Regions from separate parts of the Paenibacillus taichungensis genome, predicted to be linked through region 2. Evidence: riboswitches for the same ligand, from Rfam matches in the RefSeq annotation. Region 2 holds a riboswitch; each other region holds the start of a gene.
The links. Region 2 has a riboswitch for thiamine pyrophosphate ahead of tenA (thiaminase II). Riboswitches for the same ligand answer to the same signal wherever they lie in the genome.
Positions count from the first base shown of each region.

Region 1 (5,308 bases), 2.1 Mb from region 2:
CATCCCCGACAAGAACAAGGAAGATGCACGCCAGTCACTTCGCAATGTAGGACTTGAAGAGCGTGAAGGTGATTGGCCGGGGGTATTATCTGGCGGACAAAAACAACGTGTCGCCTTGGCACGAGCACTCGCAAGTCATCCGCGCTTACTGCTGCTGGATGAACCGCTGGGTGCATTGGATGCATTAACCCGAATTGAGATGCAGCAGTTAATCGAACGCTTGTGGGCTGAAGAAGATCTGACCGTCATTCTGGTCACGCATGATGTCAGCGAGGCGGTTGCGCTGGCAGACAGGGTGCTGCTAATCGAGGATGGTCATATAACGATGGATACCCGAATTACGCTGGAGCGGCCTCGCATTCGGGACAGCGGGTTTGCTCATTTTGAAAACCTGATTCTGAATCGATTGTTGACTCCTCCACAAGAGACACCACAGCAGATTGCCCAGAAACAGATATCATTCTCGATCTAATTCCACTGGAAAGAAGGCTTGATTATGCAATCCCTTTCATCCGTTCCCTCTCCACCTGTTAAAGACTTGTTAAATCGAATTCCGGCTTATACGCCTGCCAAATCCATGGAACAGATCCGGAGGGAGTTGGGACTGGAAAGTGTAGATCGACTTGCAGCGAACGAAAATCCGTTTGGTTCTTCTCCCCTGGCAGCAGAAGCGGTCAGATCGCTGGGTTCCGATCTTTTGGCTCAATACCCCGACGGTTCCAGCCAACTGCTCCGTGACAAACTTGCGGAACGTCTGGGTGTGCGTACCTCCCAACTGGTATTTGGCAGTGGATCATTCGAGCTCCTAACCCTTACCGCCCAAGCCTATCTTAATCCCGGCGAGGAATCACTCATTCCGGTGCCCTCCTTTAACTGGTATAAGGGCGCTACGCTGCTGGCAGGCGGGGTTATTCATGAAGTGCCTTTGGTCAACCATTCGCTGGACCTGGAGCAATTCCGGCACCGGATTAATGCTTCTACCCGAATCATCTGGCTGTGCAATCCGAATAATCCAACCGGAACCATTTTCACGGCAGATGCCCTGCTTGGTTTACTCGAACATGTTCCCTCCCATGTCGTGGTTGTCCTGGACGAAGCGTATTATGAATTCGCGGAAAGTGAAGATTATCCTGATACGGTTAAGCTGCTGGAGCAGTACAATAATCTGATTATTTTGCGGACCTTCTCCAAAATATATGGACTGGCCGGCCTGCGTATTGGATATGGCATCGGGAATGAAAGCATCATTGAAGGCATTAACCGGGTCAAGCTGCCTATCAGTCTGACAGCCACATCCCAAGCCGCTGCTTCGGCCAGCCTGGATGATCATGGATTTGTTTCTCATTGCCTGCACTACAATCGTCAGGGACGGGAAACGTTAATGCAGTCCTTTGATCATTGGAACTTACCCTACATCCCTTCCGAAACAAATTTCATTATGGTGGATCTGTTGCAGGATAGTGGCCCGATTACCCAAGAATTGTTGAACAGAGGCATCTCTGTTCGCGGCGGTGCCGAATTCGGTATGCCTACCTGGCTTCGGATTACGATTGGCACACCTGAGCAGATTGCCCGGCTGATCGGTGAGCTTGATTCACTGTTACATTCCAACGATTAGAATCCTAGGTTACTTTCCTAACTCACATTACGCACACTTCTTTTAAGCCGCCCCTTTACATTCCACTTGCATGTGATATATGCTGAACACACAACTGCATATCTTGAACATTGCACTAGGGGAGCCTTGCGGCTGAGACGAATCGAACGATTCGGACCCTTTGAACCTGATCTGGATCATACCAGCGGAGGGAAGTGGAGCGGCCTCTCAGTAAGCGGATTTTTTCATGTTGATGATGAAATTTAATGTGAATTGACTTACAGACCCACTCATTTCTCCGGAAATGGGTGGGTCTTTTTCGCGTTCTGCGGGCAGATCAGAAGGTGTAATTAAAGATCCCGCGGTTTGAGGTTGAATTTTGAATAACAAGGGGGACGGAACGAGATGGATAACGATATAACCCTTCACAACATGAGCTACGCTTTCCCGGGAAAAAGGGATTCCCCCGTGCTCTCCAATTTGTCGATGCGTGTAGCCAAAGGAGAATTCGTTTCGCTCATCGGTTCCAGCGGCTCCGGTAAAAGTACCCTCTTCAAGCTGCTGGCAGGCTTGCTTGAGCCAACACACGGAACCATTGACATTCCTTGGGTTCAAGAAGGAAAGCGACTGGGGCAGGTGGCCTACATGCCACAAAAGGACCTCCTATTATCCTGGAGAACCGTCCTGGAGAATTGCATGCTCCCCGCTGAACTTGCTCCAGGTCGGCAGGATAAGGTAAGGATTCGAGCGGACATTCTGGCCGGTCTCGACCGATTTGGCTTATCCGGTCAGGCGCATGCTTACCCGGACGAGCTGTCAGGTGGCATGCGCCAGCGTGTCGCGCTGCTTCGTACTTTGCTGACAGGTGGCCAACTCATGCTCCTGGATGAACCATTCGGCGCACTCGATGCCCTGACCAAACGTGAGATGCATCGGTGGCTACTGGAGCTCTGGGAGGGCCTGGGCAAAACCGTGTTGTTCATCACACATGACATTGAAGAAGCCCTGCTGCTCAGTGATCGGATTATCCTGTTAACTCCGGTGGGCCAAGACCAACAGCTGCAGGATTTGACGGTACCTTTGCCACGTCCAAGACATTCGGACATGATCTACGAACCGGCTCTCGTTCAGATGAGACGACTACTGGAGGAACAATTGCATGCGAGACGGTAACTTGAGAGATAGCATGAAGCATAGCGTAAGAGGTTGGCTTGCCCGTTATGGTCTGTTTCTTTTGCTCATGATCTTGCTGCTTGCTCTCTGGGAGTGGATTGTGTGTATGGGATGGGTGCCTTCCTTCATCATTCCAGCCCCGACGGCGATTGTCCGTTCGCTGTATGAACATCACCACCTTCTGCTGGCTACACATCTGCCCGCCACCTTGATGGAGGTTGTCGTTGGTTTTGGCTTGTCCATTGGTGCCGGAATTGCACTTGCAACGGGTATGCATATGAATCGGTCGATTGAAAAAGCGTTATATCCCTTCATCGTGATCAGTCAGACGATCCCGCTGATTGCCCTGTCCCCCGTCTTCATCCTGTGGTTTGGCTACACGCTGTGGAGTAAAGTGGCGGTGGTGTTCCTGATCGCATTTTTCCCAATTGTGGTGAGCACCTACGATGGCCTGCGCCAGGGTGATCCGGAGCAGCGTGAACTGCTGCTGACGATGGGGGCCACCAAGTGGGATATTTTTCGCAAACTCCAGATTCCACTTGCCCTTCCCTCCTTCTTTTCGGGACTGAAAATGTCTGTGGTGTATTGTGTGGTCGGTGCAACGATCGGTGAATGGCTTGGTGGAAGCAAGGGGCTTGGCTACTTCAGCCGCAGAATGTCGAGCAATATGAACACGGATGCGATGTTCGCCGCCATTATGCTATTATCCCTACTTGGTATCGCCCTGTTTGTACTCATTGCATGGATGGAGAGAAGATTCAGTACCTCACGTCATGCAGGTAGAAGAAAAGCTGGATAACTTTCGGATTTCAAAACAAAAAACAAAAGAAACGAGGGACTTTACGTTATGAATAAAAAGCATATCTATTCCCTGCTCCCCATTCTGCTCATGTCTCTGTTGCTGATCGTCAGCGGATGCGGTAAAACGGGCATCAATACGCCCTCCACAGACTCAACTTCCAATGCAAACGATACAGACTCATCTGCGATAGAAACGCCATCGGAATCCAAAGAGAAGCTGTCCATCATGCTCGATTGGTACCCAAATGCAGTACATTCCTTCATCTATGTTGCTCAGGAAAAAGGTTACTTCGCGGATCAAGGTCTGGACGTGGAAATCCAGATGCCTGCTGATACGAATGATGCCCTCAAACTTGTTGCCGCCGGGAAAATCGATTTGGCACTAAGCTACCAGCCGCAAATTTTGCTCGCGCGTGGGGAGAACATTCCTGTACGTTCAATTGCTGCGGTCGTTCGTCATCCGCTCGTGCATCTGTTGACCGAACTCAACGGTAAAGTGAAATCGCCAAAAGATCTTGAAACGCTGACGGTTGGCTATTCCTCAATCCCTCTGTATGAAGCGATGGTGCGTACCATGATCAGCCAAGATGGCGGTAATGCCGACAAGATGAATCTGGTCGATGTAGGATTTGACCTGATTCCTTCCCTGGCCTCCGGACAGGCAGATGCCATTATGGGTGGTTTTATTAACCATGAACAATTGATTCTGGAAAAGGAAGGTCATGCCATGAAATCGATCAATCCCGTCGATTACGGCGTACCTGATTATTATGAACTGGTCCTCACTGCAAGTGATACGGGTATTGAAGCGAAAAAAGATCAGCTTACCCGCTTCATCAAAGCGATGCAGGAAGGACAGAAATATGTAACAGAGCATCCCGAGGACGCGCTGAACATTCTGCTCGCACATGAGAACGAAACGTCTCCTCTTGACCCGGAGATCGAAACCAAAAGTCTGAATATTTTACTGCCACTGATGAATGAAGAAGGTCAGCCGTTTGGCAGGCAGGACGCCTCTTCTTGGGAAAATGTACGTGCATGGTTGGTTCAAAGTGAACTGATTCCGGATTCCGTAAAGGCTGAGGATGCTTTTATCAACTTGCAGGGTGAGTAAGGAACTCGACTGCTGGGTGAGATCAAGAGAGTTTGAAAGTTGCTAATTCATTACTATTCAACAACGTTGCAGAATTAACAACGGATATAAGGGCATCCTGCCCTGCCTGCTTTTATTGATCAAATTGCTTATTTATAAGGAGGAACTTATATGTCTTATCTGGAACGTGTTCGTACGCAAAATCCGCTTGTTCATAACATTACGAATATTGTCGTCGCTCCGTTTACGGCCAACGGTTTGCTCGCACTAGGTGCATCTCCCTTTATGGCTTATGCGCATGAAGAAGTCGCTGATGTTGCCAAGATGTCAGGAGCAGTTGTACTGAACATTGGCACACTGGACGAAAAGGTGGTTGAGGCGATCCGTTTGGCTGGTCGATCAGCTAATTCAAATAACGTACCTGTTGTGCTCGATCCGGTTGGAGCTGGCGCAACCGCCTATCGTACGGAAACCGTTCAGATGCTCGTTCGTGAGCTTCGCCTCACGGTGTTGCGGGGCAATGTGGCAGAAGTCGCCAATGTCATCGGTGAGCGTTGGAGCATCAAAGGTGTGGATGCAGGTCAAGGCGAAGGAGATCGAATCGGAATAGCGAAACGGGCAGCACTAAAACTCGGCTGTGTGGT
Region 1 covers NZ_CP194720.1:5,082,443-5,087,750, forward strand. Annotated here, with positions in the region: gene ACR1R9_RS22900 (ATP-binding cassette domain-containing protein) at 1-472, shown strand, start outside; gene hisC (histidinol-phosphate transaminase) at 497-1,618, shown strand; TPP riboswitch at 1,726-1,828, shown strand; gene ACR1R9_RS22910 (ABC transporter ATP-binding protein) at 2,003-2,770, shown strand; gene ACR1R9_RS22915 (ABC transporter permease) at 2,757-3,569, shown strand; gene ACR1R9_RS22920 (ABC transporter substrate-binding protein) at 3,618-4,685, shown strand; gene thiM (hydroxyethylthiazole kinase) at 4,836-5,308, shown strand, end outside.
Region 1: it holds a riboswitch for thiamine pyrophosphate, as region 2 does, so the genes downstream of both, ACR1R9_RS22910 (ABC transporter ATP-binding protein) here and tenA (thiaminase II) in region 2, are expected to answer to the same signal.

Region 2 (5,308 bases):
CAAAATCATCGGCACCATAATTTGATCTACCAGTAAGTCAAAATCGGATGCATAGCTTTGGCTCTCCAAATCTTTGCGAATCATCATATCTTCCTGTACACGCTGCTCCAGAATGGCAAGAATACAATCATCCTTGGAACCAAAGAATTTATAAAATGTTCCTTTGGACACACCTGACTCGTCTAGGATCATCTGTATGGAGGTGTTGGTTACTCCATGTTTCTCAAAGAGCACAAGTGCTGAGTCCAATAACATTTGTTTCCGTTTATTCATAAGTTCCCCCTGGATGATTTAGGTGGTTCACGTTACGGTATTCAACAATCTACTGCAAATCCACTGCAAACATCACATGTTCCTTCCAACTTCCCTTGATTTTAATATTCTGGCGGTCCGTTTCCTGGAAGCCCGCTTTACGCAACACTCGAATTGATCCGGCATTGTCGGGAAGTGCACCTGCCTCCACTCGTTTTATTCCCGCTTCATTCATAGCAAAATCCAGTGCTAGCCGAAGGGCATCGCTCATGTATCCCTTGCCATTCTGCACTTGATCTAGCACATAACCAACAATCCATTTGGCTGTGGAATCCAGTTCAAGTTCGAACAGAGAAATCTCTCCAATGAGCTCATGTGTATTGTTCAGGAAGATTCCAAAAGAGTAACGTTTCCCTTCTTCCCTGGCCTTGTTCCAACCTTCGAGAAGTGCAACTTGACCCTCCAGTGTATAAAACGTCTCCGATCGTTCACTTGCCGATATCTCTTCGAAAACAGCCCGGTTACGGAACTGCAAATCCAGCAATGTCGGCGCGTCCTCCACGTTCAAAAATCGCAAATAGATACGTTCCTCACGATTGTCCATCTGTATGTTCATCCTTATCTCTGGTTGTAGTAGATTGCATTCATCACAAGTACGAGAGTTGCCGTTTATACGACATATCCCAGAACAGATATTCAAATTCAACACTTCTTCTGAATATGTCTTCTAAGGCCTCCAGCTCCAGCTCGGTTTTATGTTCACATAATGCATCCAGTGTATCATAGAACCATTCGAATGAGTCGCGGAAGTCATCACTTGCATAATTTTCGATCCAGGTCTGATAGAAATTGCCCTCTAATGAATCTCGATATTGTTCTTTTAATCTTGTAGCATAGTCGTAATACGTCCACGCACAAGGGAAAATGACGGCCATGATTTCGGCAACCCCACCTGTTTGTGCAACACTCATCATATTCGACGTATACGCCTTGTTGTATAGAGAGGGTTTGACAGCATGATTTTCATCCAGCGCAATCCCAAATTCATTCATATACTTTCGATGCAAATCCATTTCTTCGTACAGAATAGCATGTTGAATCACCGTAAAGTTCGTCATCAGTTTTTCATCTGTCGCCTTCACCGCACCCATGGCAAAAATCTTCGCATATTCAATCAGATATGTATAGTCCTGAAGAAGATAAAACTTAAACGCTTCCCGATCCAGTGTGCCTTTCCCCATTTCGTGTAAAAAAGGATGGTTGTATCCATCTTCCCATACGGTTCTGGACTTATCTTTTAACGTTCTTGAAAATGACATGATCATTTCTCCTTTTATTAAAATTATAATGTCCCCGCTTCATATCCAGCTATCGCGTTCTGTCCTCCAAAATGCAGACCAAAAAGCCCTTGTCCTATTTTCGGCAAGGGCAAAATAACATGAGTACATGTTATTTGCTCCCTACGTCAGTATTAACTAACAGGTTCAAAGGGTCAGGTTTTAACCTTCTCAACTGCGAACAGTCCCCCTGCAAATAGCTCAGGCTTATTACAACATGTGTTTTTCCAAATGTCAATCCATTCCTATTAATCTTCAAGTTCCCCTAAATCTTCTTGCAAGTCTTTAAGTCGGGTCCGGATATCTTTAATCATACTTTGCAATTTGTTTAACTCATCGACCCATTTTTCCTCATTAGAGACGTTCGTTGCTGAAGTTGAATGATACCCGGGAGACGTTCTTAACTGATCTAAATCCGATTCGTATGCCCGCCGCTTTTCCTCAGCTTTTGCCAATTCCTCCTCTGCGATGGCAATCTGATGCTCCAGATAGATGATGTCTGAGGAGTAGCCGTGAGTTAAGCGCTGTGAATACGTCATAGTTCACCTCAATTCTGATCATCCATTGCTTTTTCAAGGTCATATGGCTGAATATCGATATCCAAATTCATACCCAAAGCCAATTTGGCCAGTTGACTGCCAATAAAAGGCCCCATCGTTAGCCCAGACGCTCCAAGCCCGTTAGCTGCGATCAAGCCATTCCAACCTGGAACAGCACCCATTACCGGAAGAAAACCTGGTGTAAATGGACGAAATCCTACTCTTACTTCCTGAAACGTGCTATCAGCTAAACCGGGAGCCAGTTCCAATCCTTTATTCAAAATTTCCTGCATTCCGCCTGCAGTTACTCTTGTATCGTATCCTTCAATATCATTTTCGTGAGTCGCTCCGATCACAATCTTCTGTTGATCAAAGGCTAACAGATATTGATCCGAAGGAGGCATGACTACAGGCCAGTTCTCAGTGTCCTTTCGATCGTGAACCTGTAAGTGCATAATTTGCGCCTTCTGATAATGAACCTTAAAATCAATGCCCAAGGGCTTCAACAGTTCATTAGCCCAAGCGCCGGCACACACGATAACCTCGTCAGCCGATATGACTTTACCGTCCACAACCACTCCAGTCACTCGGTCCGATTCATATTGAAGTGTCGCGTCCCCATGAATCAGGACCGCTCCATTTCGTTGAGCCGATCGGATTAAGGCATCACGAAGTGCACGTCCATCGATACGCGCAGCACCACTGATGTAGACGGACTGAAAGCTCCCCTCCAGAAGAGGAAAACGCTCATGAGTTTCTTTTGCATCTAGACGGGTAATATCGGCAATCTCCGGTGCATCTTCTTTACGAAGGTGTGCCCTCTCCTGCATCTTGTTGATTTTGTCCACATCCGTATGAATACTAAGAGCACCCACTTGAGCGTAACCCGTTTCTGTTTCCCCTTCACTCTTGAGTTCTTCAATCAAGCTGGGATAAAAACGTGCACCCGCTTTGGCAAGCTGATACCAATCCTGATTACGGCGCTGAGATAACCAGGGACAGATGATCCCGGCAGCAGCATCCGTAGCCTGCCCTCGATCTTTCCGGTCTATAAGAAGAACTTCCGCACCCCGTTTAGCCAATTGATACGCTGTGGAAGCCCCAAGAATTCCTGAGCCTACGACGATGACTTTCTTCATGACTGCATCCCTTTCCTAAATCACTGTAACCATTATAACGCATACTGCTTGGTCTGATAATGGCAAGGCATCGACATTATGATACGTGTTCCTAAAAGGTTTTCGATAAAATGTTATTTATGTAATATAATTCAAATCAGGTTTCTTTTAACGCTGTATCCACGCCATTTACGCACACGACCTTTAACGAAATGAGGAATAACACAACGATGCCGAAACCTAGTATGGGGAATTCACTGGATCCCGATATGCCGCTTATGATTACAGGTCAAAATCAGCTGACCGTAGACGAATTAATGAATTGGAACGGCCATTCACGGGATTACAGTATTGTGCAGTGTATCGGGGGAACAGGGAAAATCGCAGCCCAAAATCATGAGTTTTCAATTCGGGAAGGAATAGCTCTTATTATGTTTCCGGAGGTAACATATCGTTACGACAATCTGAGTAATTCATTGTTGTTCGATTGTCTGTCCTTTAATGGCTATTTATTGCCCCGGTTTCTGCATACCTTGCAGATCGGGGAGCTGCGCGCCTTCAAGCCAGATGGAATGCTTCATATCCTGTTGCATGAAATAACGTTGGCGCTACAGTCCCGGCACAAGGATCAGATCTGGCACGTATCCGCATTGCTGTACATGCTTCTGGTCAGGTTAACGATTGATGGTGATCGTTATGGCGCTTATGAACGCTCGGATGCCCGATTAAAGCTGGGCGGACTGGTTACTTTTATCAAGCAAAATTATGATCAGGACATCTCGCTCTCCATGTTGGCTCAGCAAATGGACGTCACCGAACAGCATTTAAATCGGATATTCAAAAAGGAATTCCAAATGACTCCGCTTGATTATCTGACACGATATCGGTTATTGAAAGCCAAGGAAATGCTCGTCCATGACGCTGGGATAACGGCCCACGAAATTGCTCGGGCTGTCGGTTTCAACAGCGCCAGTTATTTTGGATCCGTTTTCAAAAAATATGAAGGAATCTCTCCTATTGAGTTACGCAAGCAATACCAGGGTTAAAGAATTTCCATCGTGATCTCTGCCAGCGAGGTTAACCGCAGATCATACTTCGAGAATTCCAGATTACGCGTTACCTCGTTAGGCACAATGACACAGCGAATCCCCGCGGCTTTGGCTGCCTTCAGTCCATTCGGCGAGTCTTCAAACACAACCGCTTCGGATGCTCCAATCCCGAGACTCTCCAGGGCAAGCAGATACAATTCCGGGTCCGGTTTGACCCGCTTGACGTCCTCAGCTGTATGAATAACATCGAATAGTTCGAAAATGCCGAGTGTACGTAAATAACCATGAACCCAATCCCGGGTAGAGCTGGAAGCAACGGCAAGTTGAATTCCCTTTTTACGGGCAGACAGGAGCAACTCATGCACGCCTGGAAGAATTGCTGCCTGTCCAAGGTATGCTTCGTATTTCTGTTCAGAAAGCAGCTTGATATGATCGTGATCGATCGGTTTTTGCAGCGCTTGCTCCAGATATAGAAAAGGATGAAATTCTTCAAACGATGTCCCTACATTTTTCGACCAAAGCTCCAGCCCAAGTTCAAGTCCATGCTCTTTATAAATATCGCGAAAAGCATAGAACCAAGGTGTCTCCGTGTCCACAATCAGTCCATCAAAATCCAAAATAAAAGCTTTTACCATTCCGCTTTTCTCCCTCCAATGATCAACCGATTGGCAGGGAGATGGGCTTAGAAGCGTGCAGTCACATCCGGACGGGTAAGATTCATCGATAAAAAGTGACAGGTGCATCCCGTTCCAGCTGGTGACTGTCCAACAACTCCAGCCCGAATCTCCCCCTCTATCGGCATGCCGAAATATCTAATTAATTTCCACTCCACCCCATCGGGTGAATAAAAGAATGAAATGCAGTCTTCCACTTTGCGTATGCGCAGATAAGGATTGGTTACGGGAACTTCAACCGAATTGCAATCATCGGATGAACCTTCCTTCGTTACTACCGACACAATGGTAGCTGCTTTTCCATCATACTCAAAACAAAGCTTGCACCAGTTTCGCTCA
Region 2 covers NZ_CP194720.1:2,951,722-2,957,029, forward strand. Annotated here, with positions in the region: gene ACR1R9_RS13170 (TetR/AcrR family transcriptional regulator) at 1-273, opposite strand, end outside; gene ACR1R9_RS13175 (GNAT family N-acetyltransferase) at 323-856, opposite strand; gene tenA (thiaminase II) at 900-1,571, opposite strand; TPP riboswitch at 1,693-1,791, opposite strand; gene ACR1R9_RS13185 (hypothetical protein) at 1,838-2,128, opposite strand; gene ACR1R9_RS13190 (NAD(P)/FAD-dependent oxidoreductase) at 2,137-3,267, opposite strand; gene ACR1R9_RS13195 (AraC family transcriptional regulator) at 3,492-4,292, shown strand; gene ACR1R9_RS13200 (HAD family hydrolase) at 4,289-4,930, opposite strand; gene ACR1R9_RS13205 (DUF1349 domain-containing protein) at 4,978-5,308, opposite strand, start outside.

Region 3 (5,308 bases), 2.4 Mb from region 2:
ATGAAGATAACAACGAGACGAACAGAGCGGATAAATGATTTTTCTGACTACTTATGAAGCAAAATCTTAATTTAATATATCTTTATCGTATGTTCCAATATAGTCAAAGTCAATTGATTGAGGCCATTTGTTACGCAATTGTTATATAGTTCTGAAGATATATGGGTAACATTTCCTTAGGGTGCAAAATGCAGGGGATTCTAATTTATAAAAAGAAAATATTTACAAATATCCCTATTCCAAATGGCGCTTTTTGGTTTACAGATGAGACCGTTTCTCATATAATTTATGTAACCAAGTTTCATGTGATGAAACATGAGGAGGGCAACTTGCCATGGAAGACCGAAAGTTAACCGTCCGGGCTGTAGAACGGGCGCTGGATATATTATTGTGTTTTACAACCCGCAGTGATCTGGGACTCACGGAAATTGCCAGCCAGATCGGTCTGCACAAGAGTACAGTCCATCGTCTGATGGCTACTTTGGAGGACAAAGGGTTCGTAATCCGGGATGCTGCAACTGAGAAGTATCGACTCGGCATACGCATCTGGGAACTGTCTGCCCATATGTCTCGCAGCGATGATCCTGCCATTTTGCTCCTTCCTGCGATGGAGCGGCTGAGAGATCGACTGGGCGAAACCGTGAGTTTATATCTGCGTGATGGCAGTGAGCGGATTCGAATTCAAGCCGTGCAGAGTGATCAGGCGATTCGTCGTGTAGCTCCGGTGGGCGTCAGACTTCCGTTATCAGTGGGAGCATCCAGCAAAGTGCTGATGGCTTTTGCCACCGAAGAGGACCGCGAAGATCTGATGAATGGACCGGAATGGCCGGTATTTATCGATCCCAAAGTATATTTGGCACAGATGAAAGACATTCTGGAATACGGCTACGCAACAAGTTATGAGGAACGTGAACCGGGAGCCGCAGCAGTATCTGTACCCATAATGGATCGGAAAGGCAACATCGCTGCTGCCCTGTCGGTATCCGGGCCTGTTAGCCGTCTCTCGCAAGAAACGTTGCATGAATACGCACCTGTGTTGAAGGAAGCTGCTACGCAGATGGGGCTTATGCTATCCTGATCTTATTTTCTGGAATTTAAAGGTTGTTTTTATGATTCGGTTGCGCTACTCTGTAATGGATGGCCCAACAGGGTCAGCATAAATGAATATGAATCTGCGGCCTAGATGCTGCAACTTGTTAACGTTACTGGGGGAGTCCGAATTGTCCGGACTGAGACGGAATCGCATGAGATTCCGGACCCTTTGCACCTGATCTGGATCATACCAGCGTAGGGAAGTAATCGGCGATACGATCACGAACACCATATAATTTAACCTATAGATAGGCTCCACTAAGGAGTCTCTATAAGGTGTGTTATTGGTGATGGAGATAAGCCGGTTCCCTTGGGAACCGGCTTTTTTTATACAGTAAACAGGCGAAAGCTGGTGTCAGAGCTGCTTTTGGATAAAGAGCTGGGAGCATTGGCGAGCATTGGGTTCCGATATCTTTTGCCTCGTATGTCTGTATTACTTGAATTGTATGTCTCTATTTTGTGTTGTAGGGTCGCTCTTTCTTTTTCTATGTTGTGGATGGTTTGGAGCCGTGTGCAAGTATTTCAATCCAGGCAAACACTAATGAGGAGGAGACAAGAGCGATGAGTACAGGAAACCGAACGATGGGACAGGACAAGCAGGATCAGCAGTTGGCAAAGGAAAAAGGTACGGCAGGACGGGTTCAGCCCTTCCCGGGCAGCCGCAAAGTTTACATTCATGGCTCACGACCTGACATTGCAGTACCGGAGCGTGAAATTGCCCTTCATGACACCAATACTCCTCAAGGAGTGGAGTATAACGAACCGCTGCGTGTCTACGATACGAGCGGACCGATGACCGACCCCGGATTTCATGCCGATATCCGGGCAGGGCTGCCAGCACTGCGTACCCGCTGGATTACGGAGCGTGAAGATGTTGAAGCCTACCAGGGACGAACGGTAAAACCGGAGGATAACGGATTGAAACCAGGAGGGAAGCGAACTGGAGCCGAGAAGTATCCAGGCTTGCGTGGTAAACCATTGCGGGCACAGGCAGGGCGCTGCGTGACCCAGATGCATTATGCACGGCAGGGACTGATCACGCCGGAGATGGAGTTCGCCGCCATTCGTGAGGGTGTGGAACCGGAATTTGTGCGGCAGGAGCTGGCGAGTGGCAGGGCCATCCTGCCGTCGAACATCAATCACCCGGAGAGTGAGCCAATGCTGATCGGGCGTCATTTTCATGTGAAGATCAATGCGAACATCGGAAACTCTGCGGTATCCTCCTCCATCGAGGAAGAGGTGGAGAAGATGACTTGGGCCGTACGCTGGGGATCGGATACGGTGATGGATCTTTCCACAGGCAAGGACATTCATACGACCCGCGAATGGATTATCCGCAATTCACCTGTACCGATTGGAACAGTACCGCTCTATCAGGCGCTGGAGAAGGTCAATGGAGAAGCTGAAGCCCTGACCTGGGAGTTGTATCGTGACACGCTCATTGAGCAGGCAGAGCAGGGTGTGGACTACTTTACGATCCATGCAGGCGTGCTGCTCCGATATATTCCGCTCACCGCCAAGCGTATGACAGGCATTGTGTCACGGGGCGGGTCCATCATGGCAGCATGGTGCCTTGCACATCATGAGGAGAATTTTCTGTATACCCATTTTGAAGAAATCTGCGAGATTATGAAAAAGTATGACGTGGCGTTCTCGCTCGGAGACGGACTTCGCCCAGGAAGCATCTACGATGCCAATGATGAAGCTCAGATGGCGGAACTGGCTACGCTTGGAGAACTAACACAAATCGCCTGGAAGCATGATGTGCAGGTGATGATTGAAGGTCCAGGGCATGTGCCGATGCACAAGATCAAGGAGAATGTCGATCTGCAAATGGAGATATGTAAAGAGGCGCCGTTCTATACGCTGGGACCGCTGACGACCGATATTGCACCAGGATATGACCATATTACCTCGGCAATTGGAGCAGCAATGATTGGTTGGTTTGGTACCTCCATGCTCTGTTATGTTACGCCAAAAGAACATCTGGGCCTGCCCAATAAGGATGATGTTCGGGAAGGTGTTATCGCCTACAAGATCGCTGCTCATGCCGCTGATCTGGCGAAAGGTCACCCGCGTGCCCAGCGGCGGGACGATGCGCTGTCCAAAGCACGCTTTGAATTCCGCTGGAGGGATCAGTTCAACCTATCGCTGGATCCGGAACGTGCGCTATCCTACCACGATGAGACGTTGCCGGCGGAAGGGGCCAAGGAAGCCCATTTCTGCTCCATGTGTGGGCCGAAATTTTGCAGCATGCGCATTACGCAGGATATTCGTGCTTTTGCCGCAGATAAAGGTTTGTCCGAAAATGAGGCCGTGGCAGCGGGTATGCAGGAAAAGGCTGAGGAATACCGGACACGCTCTTAGGCGTAGTTACAGCGTAATCTGGGCAGCCTGACATAGCGAAAAGCTGTTCTTCTCCGTGATTGAGGAGAGGAACAGCTTTTTTCTGATTTCTTGTATGTGTACAATCATCTGAACATTCAGTTCTCATCAGTATGGGTTTCTTGATTTTTCTTGTTCCACATTTTATATAAAATCCCGGCAATAACAAATAACAGTGCATCACTGAGTTTGAGATTACTTCCATGTAAAAATGCCGAACAGGCAAATCCAACTACAAATAATATAACAACATAAAGAAAACGCACGCTTATTCCTCCCGTCAATTGTAGATGTAGATGGTTTGAATGGCTTACGTCTCGGATTCAAAGTCTAACGCCGCTTCAAGCTCAACTTCTTCTCCAAATACGATGCAAGCCTTGCCAGCGGGCTATAGATCGTTATGCCTGTGTCTGTTGTGACCCGTACTGCTGCGGGAGCCATCGACAGTTGAGCTGCGACTACCGTGTTATCCAGGAACTGCTCAGCAAGTTGTTGTAACCCGGTGCTCACTGCTGCAAGATAACCTTCCTTATCGCCTCGCATAATTAACTCGAATGTGCCCGGGATCAGTACTGCTTCAGTCTTTATGGTCACGGCCTCGTGTCGCTGCTCATCTTCATCATCTTGCTGCAAAGCCAGATTCACCCGCGCCATCGTTCCCTCAATCGTTGCGGGGTTGGTAAACGCTAGAATGTACTCGCCAGGATTCTGCTGCATTTCCTGAAGTAAGGGATCATCAATACCAACCACGGGTACGGGAACATGTTGTACCTCCTGCTCAAGTACGGCTGCAAACAGGGTACAGGTGACAAGGATGGCGTCGGCATGACAATGTGCGATCCATTGCAGCGTTTGTGATACTTTCTCATGTATAACTGCTTCGGTGAAATCAGCATCATGTTTGAGGCGATCCAGCCCCGGATCGACATAATGTACAAGTTCAACCTCATAAGGAGCGAGCGCTTCTTCAATCAGTGAAATGTTGGAATAGTGAGCGTGAAAACAGCCAATGGTCATCATCATACTTGCCCCCTGAAATGGATTATGTCTCATATAAGTTCCGCAGATATTTAACCCATTATAGGGATGTGACAATAGACTGTACATATTTAAAATACGGAGGTAGCAACATTTATCGTGAAAACGCGAATAACCGTTCATCCACAACTTCGCAGAGGAACGGTGCAAACCACGTAAGCGATTCTCAATTCGCACGTCATTTCATTTATCGCATAGAAGGGGCAGCATTCTTTTTAGCCATTTTTTGTTGCAAAATTTCATGAAAGGATAGACCTTGAGTGTTCTCATTCTCCTTTTTGGGAGCAGTGGTCGCCGTGTTGCGCGGATATTGATGGTGGTACGGGATCATTTGCTGAATAGGCATGCGGATCATCTTGGTTCCTCCTTTAATGCATTTTTGAATATGCATATGTGATTATTAATAGGTTATGTATTTCGACGGGTTATCGTCTCTGTTACGCAAATAGGTATATGTGACTTGTTAGACGAATCAAGCAACTTTAAGGTGTAATTCCAATTGGATTGTAGTGATTTTACCCCGTATTCAGGAGATGTAAACGTTTTTAAGTAAATTCAGGAGAAAAGGACCGCATATGTGAGGTTTCGTATGGGAGGATAGAAGCGGTTGTTAAGTGAATAGACCCAGTTTTGGGAATGCCAATTGTGTCGAAATTAAGACATATTGTCTGGTTGTATAGGTACGGTGCAAGCTAGCTAACTTGGTACCATGGTCGGTTGTCGGGTGCATATTAGGGCATTTTTCGATGGATAGACAAAGGTGAAACGCCAAAAAGCCGTCAGGAAAACCTGA
Region 3 covers NZ_CP194720.1:5,345,608-5,350,915, reverse strand. Annotated here, with positions in the region: gene ACR1R9_RS24005 (IclR family transcriptional regulator) at 335-1,078, shown strand; TPP riboswitch at 1,198-1,311, shown strand; gene thiC (phosphomethylpyrimidine synthase ThiC) at 1,675-3,459, shown strand; gene ACR1R9_RS23995 (hypothetical protein) at 3,576-3,743, opposite strand; gene ACR1R9_RS23990 (hypothetical protein) at 3,808-4,500, opposite strand; gene ACR1R9_RS23985 (hypothetical protein) at 4,703-4,870, opposite strand.
Region 3: it holds a riboswitch for thiamine pyrophosphate, as region 2 does, so the genes downstream of both, thiC (phosphomethylpyrimidine synthase ThiC) here and tenA (thiaminase II) in region 2, are expected to answer to the same signal.